Regions from separate parts of the Longicatena sp. genome, predicted to be linked through region 2. Evidence: riboswitches for the same ligand, from Rfam matches in the RefSeq annotation. Region 2 holds a riboswitch; the other holds the start of a gene.
What was found. Region 2 has a riboswitch for ZMP and ZTP ahead of AC1VS3_RS07125 (phosphoribosylaminoimidazolecarboxamide formyltransferase). Riboswitches for the same ligand answer to the same signal wherever they lie in the genome.
Positions count from the first base shown of each region.

Region 1: another riboswitch for ZMP and ZTP. It lies ahead of pflB (formate C-acetyltransferase); the one in region 2 lies ahead of AC1VS3_RS07125 (phosphoribosylaminoimidazolecarboxamide formyltransferase).

Region 1 covers NZ_CEVYEL010000008.1:22,557-29,594, reverse strand. Annotated here, with positions in the region: gene AC1VS3_RS02795 (ATP-binding cassette domain-containing protein) at 1-2,350, opposite strand, end outside; gene pflA (pyruvate formate-lyase-activating protein) at 2,572-3,327, opposite strand; gene pflB (formate C-acetyltransferase) at 3,390-5,645, opposite strand; ZMP/ZTP riboswitch at 5,773-5,854, opposite strand; gene AC1VS3_RS02780 (short-chain dehydrogenase) at 6,176-6,445, opposite strand; gene AC1VS3_RS02775 (hypothetical protein) at 6,793-7,038, opposite strand, start outside.
Region 2 covers NZ_CEVYEL010000025.1:16,227-23,264, forward strand. Annotated here, with positions in the region: gene AC1VS3_RS07120 (extracellular solute-binding protein) at 1-1,438, shown strand, start outside; ZMP/ZTP riboswitch at 1,585-1,664, shown strand; gene AC1VS3_RS07125 (phosphoribosylaminoimidazolecarboxamide formyltransferase) at 1,717-2,889, shown strand; gene AC1VS3_RS07130 (CHAP domain-containing protein) at 3,067-6,237, shown strand; gene AC1VS3_RS07135 (LysR family transcriptional regulator) at 6,269-7,038, opposite strand, start outside.

The sequences.
Region 1 (7,038 bases), on a different contig from region 2:
GAGGTCCTAACTCAATAAGATAATCACAAGCTGCTAATAGTTGCTCATTATGCTCAATCACCAGAATGCTGTGTCCTTCTTCTACCAATTCCTGCAATAACTTAATAAAGTTTTCCACATCCTGCATATGCAGACCTACGGTTGGCTCACCTAAAAGATATAGATTATGTTTCCCTTTGGTTTGCAAAAGCTCTCTTGCCAGCTTCAAACGTTGCGCTTCTCCTTGGGATAACGTGGTTAAAGATTGATTCAGCTTTACATACCCTAGCCCGATATGCTCTAACAGTCGCAAGATTTTCTGTATTTCTTTTTCCTCTTTAAAAACAGTTATCGCCTCTTCTACACTGAGCTGTAAAACCTCATGAATCGAATATCCATGATAGGTTACGCGTAATACTTGTTCCTGAAACTGTTTGCCATGACATTGCGGACAAATAACCTCCTGATCTTGAAAAAACAACATATGGCTTTTTATCGTTCCCATGCCTTCACAATGCTCACAACGTCCTTTTTTTGAATTAAAGGAAAAATAAGCATCTGTGAATCCCAATGCTTTTGCTTGCTTAGTTTTGGCATACACCTTGCGTAAAGGGTTGGCAAGATTGGTGAATGTGGCAATATTGCTGCGTTTCATACGTATCGGTGGTTGTTGGTCGATACAAATCATTTGATCAAACTGCGCTAAACCTTCTACACGATTTACTTCTGTTTGCTTGTTCCCCTTTGCCAATACATCAAATACAAGCGTAGATTTTCCAGATCCAGAAACACCGCATATTCCACAGAGCAAATGTATTGGCAATTGCACATCCACATGTTGCAGATTATGTCGGCAGGCATTTGTGATTTGGATATATGATGATGGTTTTCGATATGCATGTACTTTCCTGGTAAGATGTTGCATGGCATAGGCAGTAGCACTATTCTTACATTTCAATACTTCCGCAAAACTTCCTTGCGCCACAATTTGCCCACCGTGAATCCCCGCTTTAGGACCGATATCAACAAGATGATCCACTTGTTGTAATACACCTGCATCATGTTCAATCACAAGTACGGTATTCCCTAAATCACGCATATCCTTTAAAATCTCTACGATGCCATCGGTATCTTTCGGATGCAGTCCAATCGTTGGTTCATCTAAAATATATAATAAACCAGACATTGTTGCATCTAACAGCGATGCTAAGTGTAAACGCTGTGCTTCGCCATTGGATAGACTTATCATACTGCGATTCAACGTTAAATAACTTAAGCCTAATTTTTGTATACGTCGAAGCTTTGTTTCCATATCCAAAAGATAAACATCGCAAAGCGCATGTTCATTTTGTGTTAGTGATGCTCGTACAGCTTGCAGCCAACAAGCTATTTCTTCCAATGTCAGATTTACAATTTCCGGTAAACGTTTGTCAAGAACCGTAATTGCTCTGGATGCTTCCTTTAAACGTTCCCCCTGACAGCTTGGACACACAGAACGTTTATAACAAGCCTCAAGACTGGTTGGTACTCCTTCATGCTCTTTTAATTTTCTCCATAAATAAGGGAATACTCCTTCAAAATGTATAGCTGTTGTTTCCCTGTTTGTTTCATCCTTAACATACGATAAAAATTTTTCATCCTCACTGCCATATACAAGTAAACGATATGCCGCTTCTTCATATTGTGCAACCGCTGCTTTTAAATCTTGTTTGATACCATAATATGCCAATGCATTTGCATATTGACTTATCATATACGATTGATAGCGATGCTTCCAAAAAGTCACTGGACCCTGTGATAAGCTTAGATCAGCATGCAACACCTGTACAAGATCGATTTCCCAGACACTGCCCATGCCCTCACAATCCTTACAGGCGCCTTCTCTGGTATTAAAGGAAAAGTCTGTATGCATCAATTTTTGTACTTTCTCATGACAATGAGGACAATATTGATATGTCATATATTCATCCTCTATGCGTATCGTTTCTTCTGCACAGACGCTGTTTTTATAAAGCTGATGACAATTCGGACATTCTCGAACACCTAGTTTTTCATACAGCATACGCAGATCCGTGTATAGATTTGTCGCTGTTCCCACACTAGAGCGCGGATTGTGATTACCGCTTTGAGCATTTACACATACAGCAGCACATGCATGTTGAATCCTTTCCACAGCTGGTTTTTGTATGCCTTGCATACCTAAAGCTTCTAAATATTGTCGTTGACACTCGTTGAATAAAACATCAAGGGCTAATGTTGATTTTCCAGAACCGGAAACTCCGGTAACAGCAATTAATTTATTCTTAGGAAGACGTAAAGAAACATCCTTTAGATTCCCTTGATTGGCATGCTCAATGATGATCTCATCCATGATATCCACTTCCTTAACTTTACATGTGATTTCATTTTAGCTTACTTTTTGCTATCTGTATACTTTCGATAATATTTTCAATGGTATCATCCTAACATTATCTTCTTCAAGTACATAAAAAAGTAATAAAATGTTGTTAACATAAACAATATAAAAATAAAGAAATAGCCATCTTATAGAAAATATTCTCCAGTAAGAATGGCTATCTCTTTTGTATCTGGTTACATGTTTTTATAGTCTTGATAATCTGCGGTATGCAGCAATGTATTTGCTCGCTCTATCGTTTCCTTATCTGGAGGTTCAATGCCCTCTAAAGGGTACTCCATGCCAAGCTCTTTCCATTTGTAAGCACCGAGTGTATGATATGGCAATACCTCAAAACGTTTGACATTATGCAATGTCTTCACAAATGCATCCAAACATTTCAGATCTTCTTCATCATCACTGCGCTGTGGGACTAAGACATGACGAATCCAAACCGGTTTATTGATGCTTGAAAGATAACGTGCCATATCTAAGATATTATCGTTGCCCCAGCCGGTTAACTGCTGATGTTTCGCTTGATTGATATGCTTGATATCCAGCAATACAAGATCCGTATACTGCATCAGCTCTTGAAACTTAGAAAAGAAAGGTTCTTCTCTAGTAAAAGGATTGCCGCAGGTATCAATTACGGTATGTACGCCTTTTTGTTTCGCCAATTTAAAAAGTTCCAATAAGAAATCAATCTGTAACAACGGTTCTCCCCCACTCACCGTAATCCCACCTGAATGCTTCCAGTAAGGTTTATAGCGCAAAGCTTTCCGCAAGACTTCTTCTGCGGTTTCACTGCCTTCCTTGATTTTCCAGGTATCCGCATTATGACAAAACTGACAGCGCATGCGACATCCCTGCAAAAAGATTACATAACGTACTCCTGGCCCATCTACCGAACCAAAGGTTTCAATTGAGTGAATGGCGCCTTTTCCATTTTCCATATGCATATCCTCCATAAAGAAAGGTCTGCAGTCAAACGACTTAAAACAGACCTCCTTCTTTTTTATAAATGATCGTGGCAAGTTCTGGAGATTACATCCAACTGCTGTTCACGTGTTAAGTCGATAAACTTCACGGCATATCCGGATACACGAATCGTAAAGTTTGCGTACTCTTCTTTTTCTGGGTGTTCCATAGCATCCTTTAATTTTTCAATACCGAACACATTCACATTCAGATGATGTGCTCCCTGATCAAAGTAGCCATCTAAGACATTTACCAGATTGTCGATACGTTCTTTTTCATCATGACCTAAGGCATTTGGGTTGATTGTCTGGGTATTACTGATACCATCCAATGCATATTCATATGGCAGTTTTGCCACAGAGTTTAAAGATGCCAATAAGCCATTCTGTTCTGCACCATAAGCAGGGTTAGCACCTGGAGATAATGGTTCTCCGGCTTTTCTTCCATCTGGTAATGCACCGGTCGCTTTACCATATACGACATTAGAAGTAATTGTCAGGATAGAAGTTGTTGGTTCTGAATTACGATATGTGTGACGTTTTTCGATTTTTTCCATAAACGTCTTTAACAGCCATACAGCGATTTCATCTGCACGCTCATCATCATTACCATAACGAGGGAAATCTCCTTCGATCTCATAATCGACAACTAAGCCATCTTCATCACGAACCGTTTTTACTTTCGCATATTTGATAGCACTTAAAGAGTCTACAACATGCGAGAAACCGGCGATACCTGTCGCAAAGGTACGACGTACATCGGTATCGATCAATGCCATTTGGCTTGCTTCATAGTAATATTTATCATGCATATACTGAATCAGATTCAGGATGTTGACATAAAGATCTGCCAGCCATTCCATCATATTGTCATATTTATGCATAACTTCATCATAATCTAAGTATTCACTGGTAATACCGCGATATTCTGGCCCTACCTGTGTTTTTGTCTTTTCATCAACACCACCATTGATTGCATACAATAAACATTTTGCTAAGTTTGCACGCGCACCAAAGAACTGCATTTCCTTACCTGTCTGCGTAGCAGATACACAGCAGCATACAGCATAGTCATCGCCCCAAACCGGACGCATAACATCATCATTTTCATACTGCACAGAGCTTGTATCAATGGAAATCTTTGCAGAATAATCCTTGAAGCTTTGTGGCAGCTTGCTGGAATATAAAACCGTTAAGTTTGGTTCCGGTGCAGGTCCCATGTTTTCCAAGGTATGTAAGAAACGGAAATCAGATTTTGTGACCATGTGACGGCCATCCATACCCAAACCGGCTAAATCTAAGGTAGCCCATACTGGGTCACCGGAGAACAGCTGATTGTAGCTAGGAATACGCGCAAATTTTACCATACGGAATTTCATTGTCATATGATCGATTAATTCCTGTGCTTCTGTTTCTATTAAGATACCTTTGGCCATATCACGTTCAATATAAATATCTAAGAAAGTAGATACACGACCAACGCTCATCGCAGCTCCATTTTGCGTTTTAATGGCAGCCAAGTATCCAAAATACAGCCACTGTACAGCTTCTTTGGCATTTGTTGCAGGACCACTGATATCATAGCCATAGCTTGCAGCCATTTCTTTCATGCCCTTTAAAGCTTTGATCTGTTCTGCCAATTCTTCACGCTGACGAATAATATCATCGCTCATGGTTCCACAGCCACAGTTTGCTTTATCCTTTTGTTTCATGGCAATCAGATAATCAATACCATACAATGCCACACGACGATAATCACCGACGATACGACCACGTCCATAAGTATCCGGTAAGCCGGTTACAATCTTATTACGACGTGCCAAACGCATCTCTGGTGTATAGCAATCAAAGACAGCATCATTGTGTGTCTTATGATATTCATGGAAAATCTCATGTAATTTTTCACTTGGCTCATAGCCATAAGTCGTACATGCCTCTTCACTCATCTTGATTCCGCCATAAGGCATAAAGGCACGTTTTAAAGGTTTATCTGTCTGCAAACCGACAACCTTTTCTAAATCTTTTAATTCGTTTGATATATATCCTGGGCCATAGGATGTCAAGGAAGAAACAATCTCTGTTTCCATATCCAGAACGCCGCCTTTGGCACGTTCTTCTTTTTGTAATTTCTGTAATTCGCCCCATAGCTTGTTTGTAGCTTCGGTTGGTTCTGCTAAGAAAGACTCATCACCATCATAAGGTTTATAGTTGTTCTGGATGAAATCTCTGACATTGACTTCTTCTTTCCAGATACGTCCTTCAAAGCCTTCCCATTCTTTGCGTTCTATGCTCATTTCACATACCTCCTTATTACCGTTTCATTATACGGATTTTTACGTGGATTTGCAATTGAAACGATAGGCTTTTATCGCTTTTGTTGCTATCCCAAAAATAAGAAAAAGAGCCTATACACATCCTGGACTCTTTCGCCCAGACGGTCGGCCCTGCTTTACCATTATACTCCATGTGGTCAATTCCACTTCCGTCAGTCATATAACTGTCTACACTTTATCATGTTCTTTTTGTGCCGTCAAGATATTACATATGTTTTTTTATCATAGAAAGGATGTTTGTTTGCGTTAAACATCATGTGACACCTTTCAACATGTTTTTGCTTCTACTACCAGCCTGTCAGACAACCCATGCTGAATCATTCATATTTGATTCTTTCATAAGAAATTTAATCTTTTCTCGTTAAGTTATCTTTACAAAAAGATTACTATTTTAATGAATTTTTCCCTTTCTGCTAAAATGAAAAAAGATCAGAAAACCATAGGTAATGTCGTCTGATCTCTTCATGATTTGGTAACGGAAACACTGTTTATTAATGAATATAAATAAATTGTCGTGCAATATCATCTGTACGTAATGCATCCATTGTTTTGCATAATTCATAATAAGGCTCATTATCCAAGGATATCATTACACAATCACTGCCACAAGCATAAACCTTTTCAGCTAATCGTAAGGCAGGATCAAACTTCTGATACAATAAGATCATTTCGGCACCATGTCTTGCCAGAATGCGTGTCATGCGCTGTCCCAATGTACTATCCGCATGCGATATGACAACCGTCAATCCTTGTTTCTTCATGAATGCCACCTCCTTCATCAGCAATTCGCCATCATGATGGTTTTCTGCTTCACAGTTTACCTTTTTCTAAAAGAAAAAAGCAAGCGGCTTCACGAAAAATTAAGAAATTCATGACAATTCTCATGGATATCCGTCAATACTATACAACAATGTCAACCGTACCATCTTCATTGTATGTAAACCCTAAAGAAATTATGTTGGTTATAGGATAGCGCAGATAATTATACACTGCTATGTTTTATCCATACCCTTATCCTATCCCTTATTGAAACAACCTATAACACAACATAGCGCATATGAGAATAGTAATCGGCAACTGTTCATGAAAGCAAAGCGTAGTTTTGTTTTCACCTTTGCGCCTTCATCGTCTTTTGTTGTATCCTATTTGTAAGCTTTTGATATACAAAAAGGCATGTACATAGAAACAAGAAGAAGGCAAACACCGCCATGATATAGTTTTTTCTTTCATAAAACAAATAGCTAAAACCACCAAGGGCAAAGGGCGCAAAGATATAAAACAGGAATAGATCCACATAATAAAATGCATAAGCCAACAAGCATATTAACGTAGGATACTGATTAGAATGTGCTAT
Region 2 (7,038 bases):
AAGTCTTGATCCTAATCTGGCAGAGGCTGCCATGGATCTTGGTGCAACACCAGCCAAAGCCATGTGGAAGGTCATTGTCCCTCAAATCATGCCGGGGATTGTTTCCGGTGCTTTAATAGCCTTTACCATGTCCTTTGATGACTTCATCATTTCCTACTTTGTCACAGGCAATGGGGTAAAGAATATATCAACCCTTGTATGGACGATGAGCAAACGTATCAATCCTAGCATCAATTCTTTATCTACCCTAATTGTTATAATGATTACCATTACATTGCTGTTTGTAAATTTAGTACCAATGGTGAAAGAAAAACGTCAAAAACAGGGAAGACCAATTTCTAATAAAGTTTTTGGTATCATCGCTGTATGCTTTACATTAGTCATTGGTTCGGTGTTAGTTGCTTTAAAAGGCGGTGTTGGTTCTTCTTCACCAGAAGATGCCATTGCTAAGTATGGCAGCGATACCTTAAAGGTATATAATTGGGGGGAATATTTAGATCCTGAAGTCAATGCGGCATTTGAAAAGAAATTTGGTGTAAAAATCGTTTATGATACCTTTGATTCAAATGAATTAATGTATACGAAGCTGCAAAGCGGTGAATCTTATGATGTATTAGTACCAAGTGATTACATGATTGAACGTCTGATTCAGGAGAAACAGCTGCAGCCTTTAGATAAATCTATGATTCCTAATCTGAGTAATCTAGCAAAAGGTGTCAAAGGCTTGCAATATGATCCAGATAATACTTACAGTGCGCCATATTTCTGGGGAACGGTTGGTATTGTCTATAATAAGCAGAAAGTTCATAAGACTGATTTGGAAAAAGAAGGCTTCAATATTTTCCATAATACGAAATATAAAGGTCATATCTATATGTATGACTCAGAACGTGATTCCTTTATGATGGCATTAAAAGCCTTAGGCTATTCCATGAATACAAGTGATAAAAAAGAGTTGAAAGATGCTTATGATTGGTTGGTCAAAGCAGTCGATATCATGGATCCGGAAATTGTGACGGATGAAGTTATTGATGCAATGATCAATGGCAATAAAGATATGGCATTAGTGTATAGTGGAGATGCTGCATATATCTTAAGTGAAAATGAAGATATGGACTATTATATGCCAAAGGAAGGAACGAACTTGTGGAGTGATGCCATGGTCATTCCTAAGAATGCTAAAAATCCAAAACTGGCAAATGATTATATCAATTTCCTTTTAGATTATGAAGCAAGTATGAAAAACACACTGTTTGTCGGTTATGCATCCAGCAATGAAGAGGTTTTAGATGAGGCAAGCAGTGAAGGTGGAGAATTTGATGGCAATCATGCATATCTGCCTCGTGTGGGTTATGCGAAAGATGAAATCTTTGAATATAATGCCGATGTGAAGAAAATTATTTCTGATTATTGGACAAAGGTAAAGATTGCAAAATAAAAGAGTTGTGAAATAGGCTTGCTTTATGCGCTATCCGATAGCCGTAATGCTTTAAAACATTATTGTTTATATAGGTGGCACAGGATACACAGATTGTTTGAATAAGCTAAAAAGATTGACGAATTTCTTATTGCATGATAAAGTTTTCATAGTTATATGACTGACGGAAGTGGAATGGACCACAGGGAGTATAATGTTAGATAAGCCGACCGTCTGGGCGTTTGTTGACGTCTGGAAGTGTCGGCTTTTTTCAATTCTTAACGGAAGGGAGTATTATAATGAAAGAAATGGAATTAAAGTATGGTTGTAATCCCAATCAGAAACCTGCTCGTATCTTCATGAAGGAAGGGGAACTTCCTATCACAATATTAAATGGAAATCCTGGATACATCAATTTGTTAGATGCTTTTAACAGCTGGCAATTGGTAAAGGAGTTAAAAGAAGCTACAGGATTGCCAAGTGCGGCTAGCTTTAAACATGTATCACCAGCCGGAGCTGCTGTCTATGTGGCGTTAAACGATGTTGAAAAGCAGATGTATTTTGTGGATGATGTGGAGTTAACACCAATGGCAAGTGCATACATTCGTGCCAGAGGCAGTGACCGTATGTCAAGCTATGGGGATTTTGCGGCTTTAAGTGATGAATGTGACGCTGCTTGTGCAAAGTATTTATCAAAAGAAGTCAGTGATGGTGTTATAGCACCTTCCTTTTCCAAAGAAGCATTAGCAATCTTAAAGAAAAAGAAAAAAGGGAAGTATGTTGTGATTCAGATGGATCCATCTTATGTGCCAGAAGTTATTGAACAAAAGGATGTTTTTGGTATTACTTTTGAACAAGGGCGAAACAATATTAAAATTAGTGATGCTTTATTTACAGAAATTCCTACCCAAAACAAAACGTTGAGCGCTGAGCAAAAACGTGATTTATTAGTAGCTTTGATTACATTAAAATATACACAATCTAATTCCGTATGTTATGTAAAAAATGGTCAGGCTGTGGGAATAGGAGCCGGTCAGCAATCCCGTGTGCATTGTACCCGCTTAGCAGGTAATAAGGCAGATAATTGGTATCTTCGTCAGCATGAAAAAGTATTGACCTTGCCATTTAAAGATGGCATTCGCAGAGCTGATCGTGATAATGCGATTGATGTTTATATTTCTGATGATTATGAAGATTTATTGAATGATGGCATGTGGCAAGAGATGTTTATGGCGAAACCAGAACCCTTTACAAAAGAAGAGAAAAAAGCATGGTTAGCAACCTTACAAAATGTTGCGTTAGGTTCTGATGCGTTCTTCCCATTTGGTGATAACATTGAGCGTGCGCATAAGAGTGGTGTCTCTTGTATCGCACAGGCGGGTGGCTCTATTCGTGATGATCATGTGATTATGACTTGCGATAAATATAATATCGCCATGTGTATGACACATGTGCGTCTGTTCCATCATTAAGTCATTAACCTCAAATAGGCATATGAGCTTATTTGAGGTTTTTTCTTTATATAAATGACACTGATTATGCAATTTTTGTATAAATGCTTGAGGTTGTAATCAAATAGGCTTATATTAAAGGCATACTAATGAGATAGGAATGAGTCCATTTCTTATTTTATTCATGGAGGGAAACAGATGAAAACAAGCAAAAAGACAATTAGAAAAGTATCATTTGCATTACTATCACTTTTTTTATCAATGAGCTTTATTTTTCAAGATAGCAATGTATTATCGAAACTACAGGCTGCTGCCATTTTTTATCCAAGGACATCGGCACCAAGTAAAAGTGATTACCATTATTATTCTGATAATCCTTTTTATCAATCTGGTTATGGTATGCCAAACTGTACAGCTTATGCTTGGGGTAGAGCATATGAAATTTTAGGATATAAACCAAATTTATCAAGAAGTCACGCTTATAATTGGTTTAACGATAATGTAAATAAGGGCGCGTTTAGCTATGGAAACACACCTAAAATTGGTTCAATCATTTGTTGGAATGGTGGTTATGGGCATGTAGCGGTAGTAGAAGCAGTAAATGGAAATACGATGACGATTTCTGAATCAGCCTATGGTGGATTTAACTTTAGAACAAAAACGGATAGTATTACTGAAATTCAGAAAAAAGATCCAGGTTTTCAAGGGTATATCTATTTAGGAAATTTTACTAATGAAAGTATTCCAAATGCTCCAACTCTTAATTTAAGCAATTCTGGCTATCATTACACGATGTCTTGGAATGATGTTGGAGCCAGTGAATATATCGTAAGAATTTATTGTGCAGATGAAGAAATGAAGGTTATAAATGTCGGAAGAAATTTCTCTTATACAATACCTTTATTAGGAAAGAATTATTGGGCAGGAGTTTCCGCTAAAAATAGTGCTGGTGAATCACCATTATCTAATTTGGTGGAGATGATACCTAACGCCTATAATTTGCTAGGTAAAGCGCAAAATCTTGGAGAGCATTTTTATGCGCAAATAGGCTTTTCTAATAACACATATTTGGTGAATGTAAATAACAATGCACAATTAGGAAACATTAATTCTTCTAATCAAGCTATTTATGAGTTTACCAGAACAGCGAATGAGGCATATACCATAAAAGATATGAAAACAGGATTATATTTAGATGTGTATCAGGCTGCTTCAAAAAGTGCTACGAATATGCAGTTCTATTCATACAATCCTGGACCTGCGCAGCGCTTCTTCATACGGAAATTTAATGATGGCTACTCATTACAACCAGAATGTGCTCCTTATATGGCAATGAATGCTTCAGGAGGAAACTTTGAATCTGGAACAAATATTCAGATATATCCAATAGATCTAACATCAGCACATAAGCTTTATATCAAAAAAGGTGAAATAAAAATTCCTGCTGTTGTAAAAGATTATAATGGTAGGTATGATGGCAAGCCACATAGTATAAGTATTGCAAATGTACCAAGTGGTTCTCAGGTGTATTATCGAACAAGTACAAGTAGCGCTTGGTCCTTAAAAAAACCAACGCGAACAAGTGCGGGAACGACCACAATATATTATAAAATAACAAATCCCCTTTATTTTCAAACGCTGAGCGGGGACGCAAAAATTACTATTCAAAAAAATATTCAGAAAGGTTATGCAAAAAGTTATAATGGAACGTATGATGGGAAATCTCATACAATAAGTTTCAATAATGTTGCCAGTGGCTCTAAGATATATTATCGTACGAGTACGAAAGCGAAATGGTCAACAAAGAAAGTAACCCGTACAAGTGCAGGAACGACGACAATTTATTATAAGATTGTAAATAGCAATTGCACAAATACGAAAACGGGAACTGTGAAAATTGTAATTAAAAAGGCATCACAAAAAGGCTATGCAAAAAGTTATTCAGGAACATATAATGGAAAGTCTCACACGATACGTATGAGTAATGTAGCAGCAGGTTCTAAAGTATATTATCGTACCAATAACAGGGCAAAATGGTCTACGAAAAAACCTACTCGCACAAGTGTTGGAACAACGGCGGTGTATTACAAAATAGTGAATAGTAATTGCACAAGGACAAAAACAGGTAGTGCTAAGATTACAATTAAAAAAGCAATACAAAAGGGTAAAGCAAAGGGGTATAGCGGTTCTTATAATGGAAAAGCCCATACGATAAGTTTTCATGATGTAACAGCGGGTACAAAGATATATTATCGTACAAGCACAAGAGCTAGCTGGTCAATGAAGAAACCAACGCGCACATCTATTGGAAAAACGACGGTATATTATAAACTAAGTAATGCAAATTGTACGAAAACGGTTTATGGTACATCTTCTATCACGGTAAAAACAGGTATGCAAAAACCTAGCGTAAAAAGTTATACAGGATATTATGATGGAAAAAATCATTCCATTTCGCTTAGCAATATAGCGAAAAACTCAGTGGTTTATTATCGTACTAGTACGAAAGGGAATTGGACAAAAACGAAACCATATCGTAAATCAATCGGTATTACAACCGTATATTATAAAATCACAAACAAGAATTACGCGACAGTATCTGGCAGCGCGAAAATCGCGATTGAACAAAAAGTGACAGGAATTAAATTAAATACCTCGTTAGTAACCCTTTATACCCCAAACACATATCAATTAAAAGCTTCCATAACACCAGCCAATGCAACAAATAAAAAAGTAACATGGACAACTAGCAACACTAATATTGCAAGCATCAGCTCTTCTGGAATAGTAACGGCCAAAGCAGCTGGTAGTGCAACAATCACCGCAAGAGCAAGTAATGGAAAAACAACCAAATGTACGATTCATGTTAATCAAAATAATGTCTATATAGCAGATGGCACATATGCTTTCACATCACCAGATGCGCGATATGCGTTAACAGCACCAGGTTCGCAAGCTTTTACTAAATTAAATATCCAACCCAATGGGGATTATAATGCGCAATATTGGAATCTACAAAATATTGGCGGTAATGCTTTTATCTTACGAAGTCAACTTGATAATAACAAGGTAGTTGATATCTATCATATCCACTCAGATTATATTACAGCAGCAAGTCAATATGAGACACCTCCAACATATTATGGGCATGTCGAAGGACATGCATATCTGAATCCCTATACAGATCCTATGGCGGATGAGTGGCAAGCGATGAAACTGTATGATGGAACGTATGTCATCAAATTAAAGCAATATCCAGACTTTAAGTTAACGCGTGGAGGAGATTATGATGCAAGTGGTAATTCCGTTTATTTGTATCATTGGAACGCATGGCAACAGACCTATTGGAAATTAATAAAAGTATTCTAAAACATAAATAAAGGAAGGGGCAATCCTTCCTTTATTTATGGGGGATGGTATTTGCCAATTTAATCAGCGTATGCATTGCATCATTGACATGTTTATGTTTCAGATATACGATGTGATTTCTATTCATCAGCTGAAGCTCAGCTAACTGTACTTCTTCAAGCGTATGGTTCTTTAATTTCTTTGTAACCATTTTTTCCGGAAGAAACGTGATACCAAAACCTTTCGTTGCGGCTTTCAATAAAGCGGTAGAATTGGTTGATGTCCATGCGGGATGTAAAGGAATATCATATAGCAAGAAACAGCTTTCTACAACATCGCGTATGGCACTGCCTTCTTCTCGCAGTAATAATGGAAATTTAGCGATATCCGATAGAGAAGTAATCGATTGCTTCTGCAATACTTCGGGATGAGCGACCGCTTTTATGTGATAGGTTGAAAAGGGCAGACAGATAAATGCATCTTGATCAATCATCCCCTCAACAAAAGCTATATCCAATTGCTGTTGGACTAGTTTATCTAAAATAGCCGAACTTGACGCGATTTCTACCTGCATCGACAAAGAGGGATAAGCTTTTTTTAAATCCTTCAAGATAGTGGTAAGAAAGTCATTTGCTATGGTGATGCTAGAACCAATGCGCAGGGTGTATTGGGAATGAATCTTTGCAACATGTTGCAGGACATCGTCATAGTGGGTTAATAAGGCATTTACTTTTTTTAAGAAGAGTTGCCCTTCCGGGGTCAAGATGGCTTTTTTGGGAAAGCGTTCAAAAAGGGGTGTCTGCAGCTCTTCTTCCAATTCAC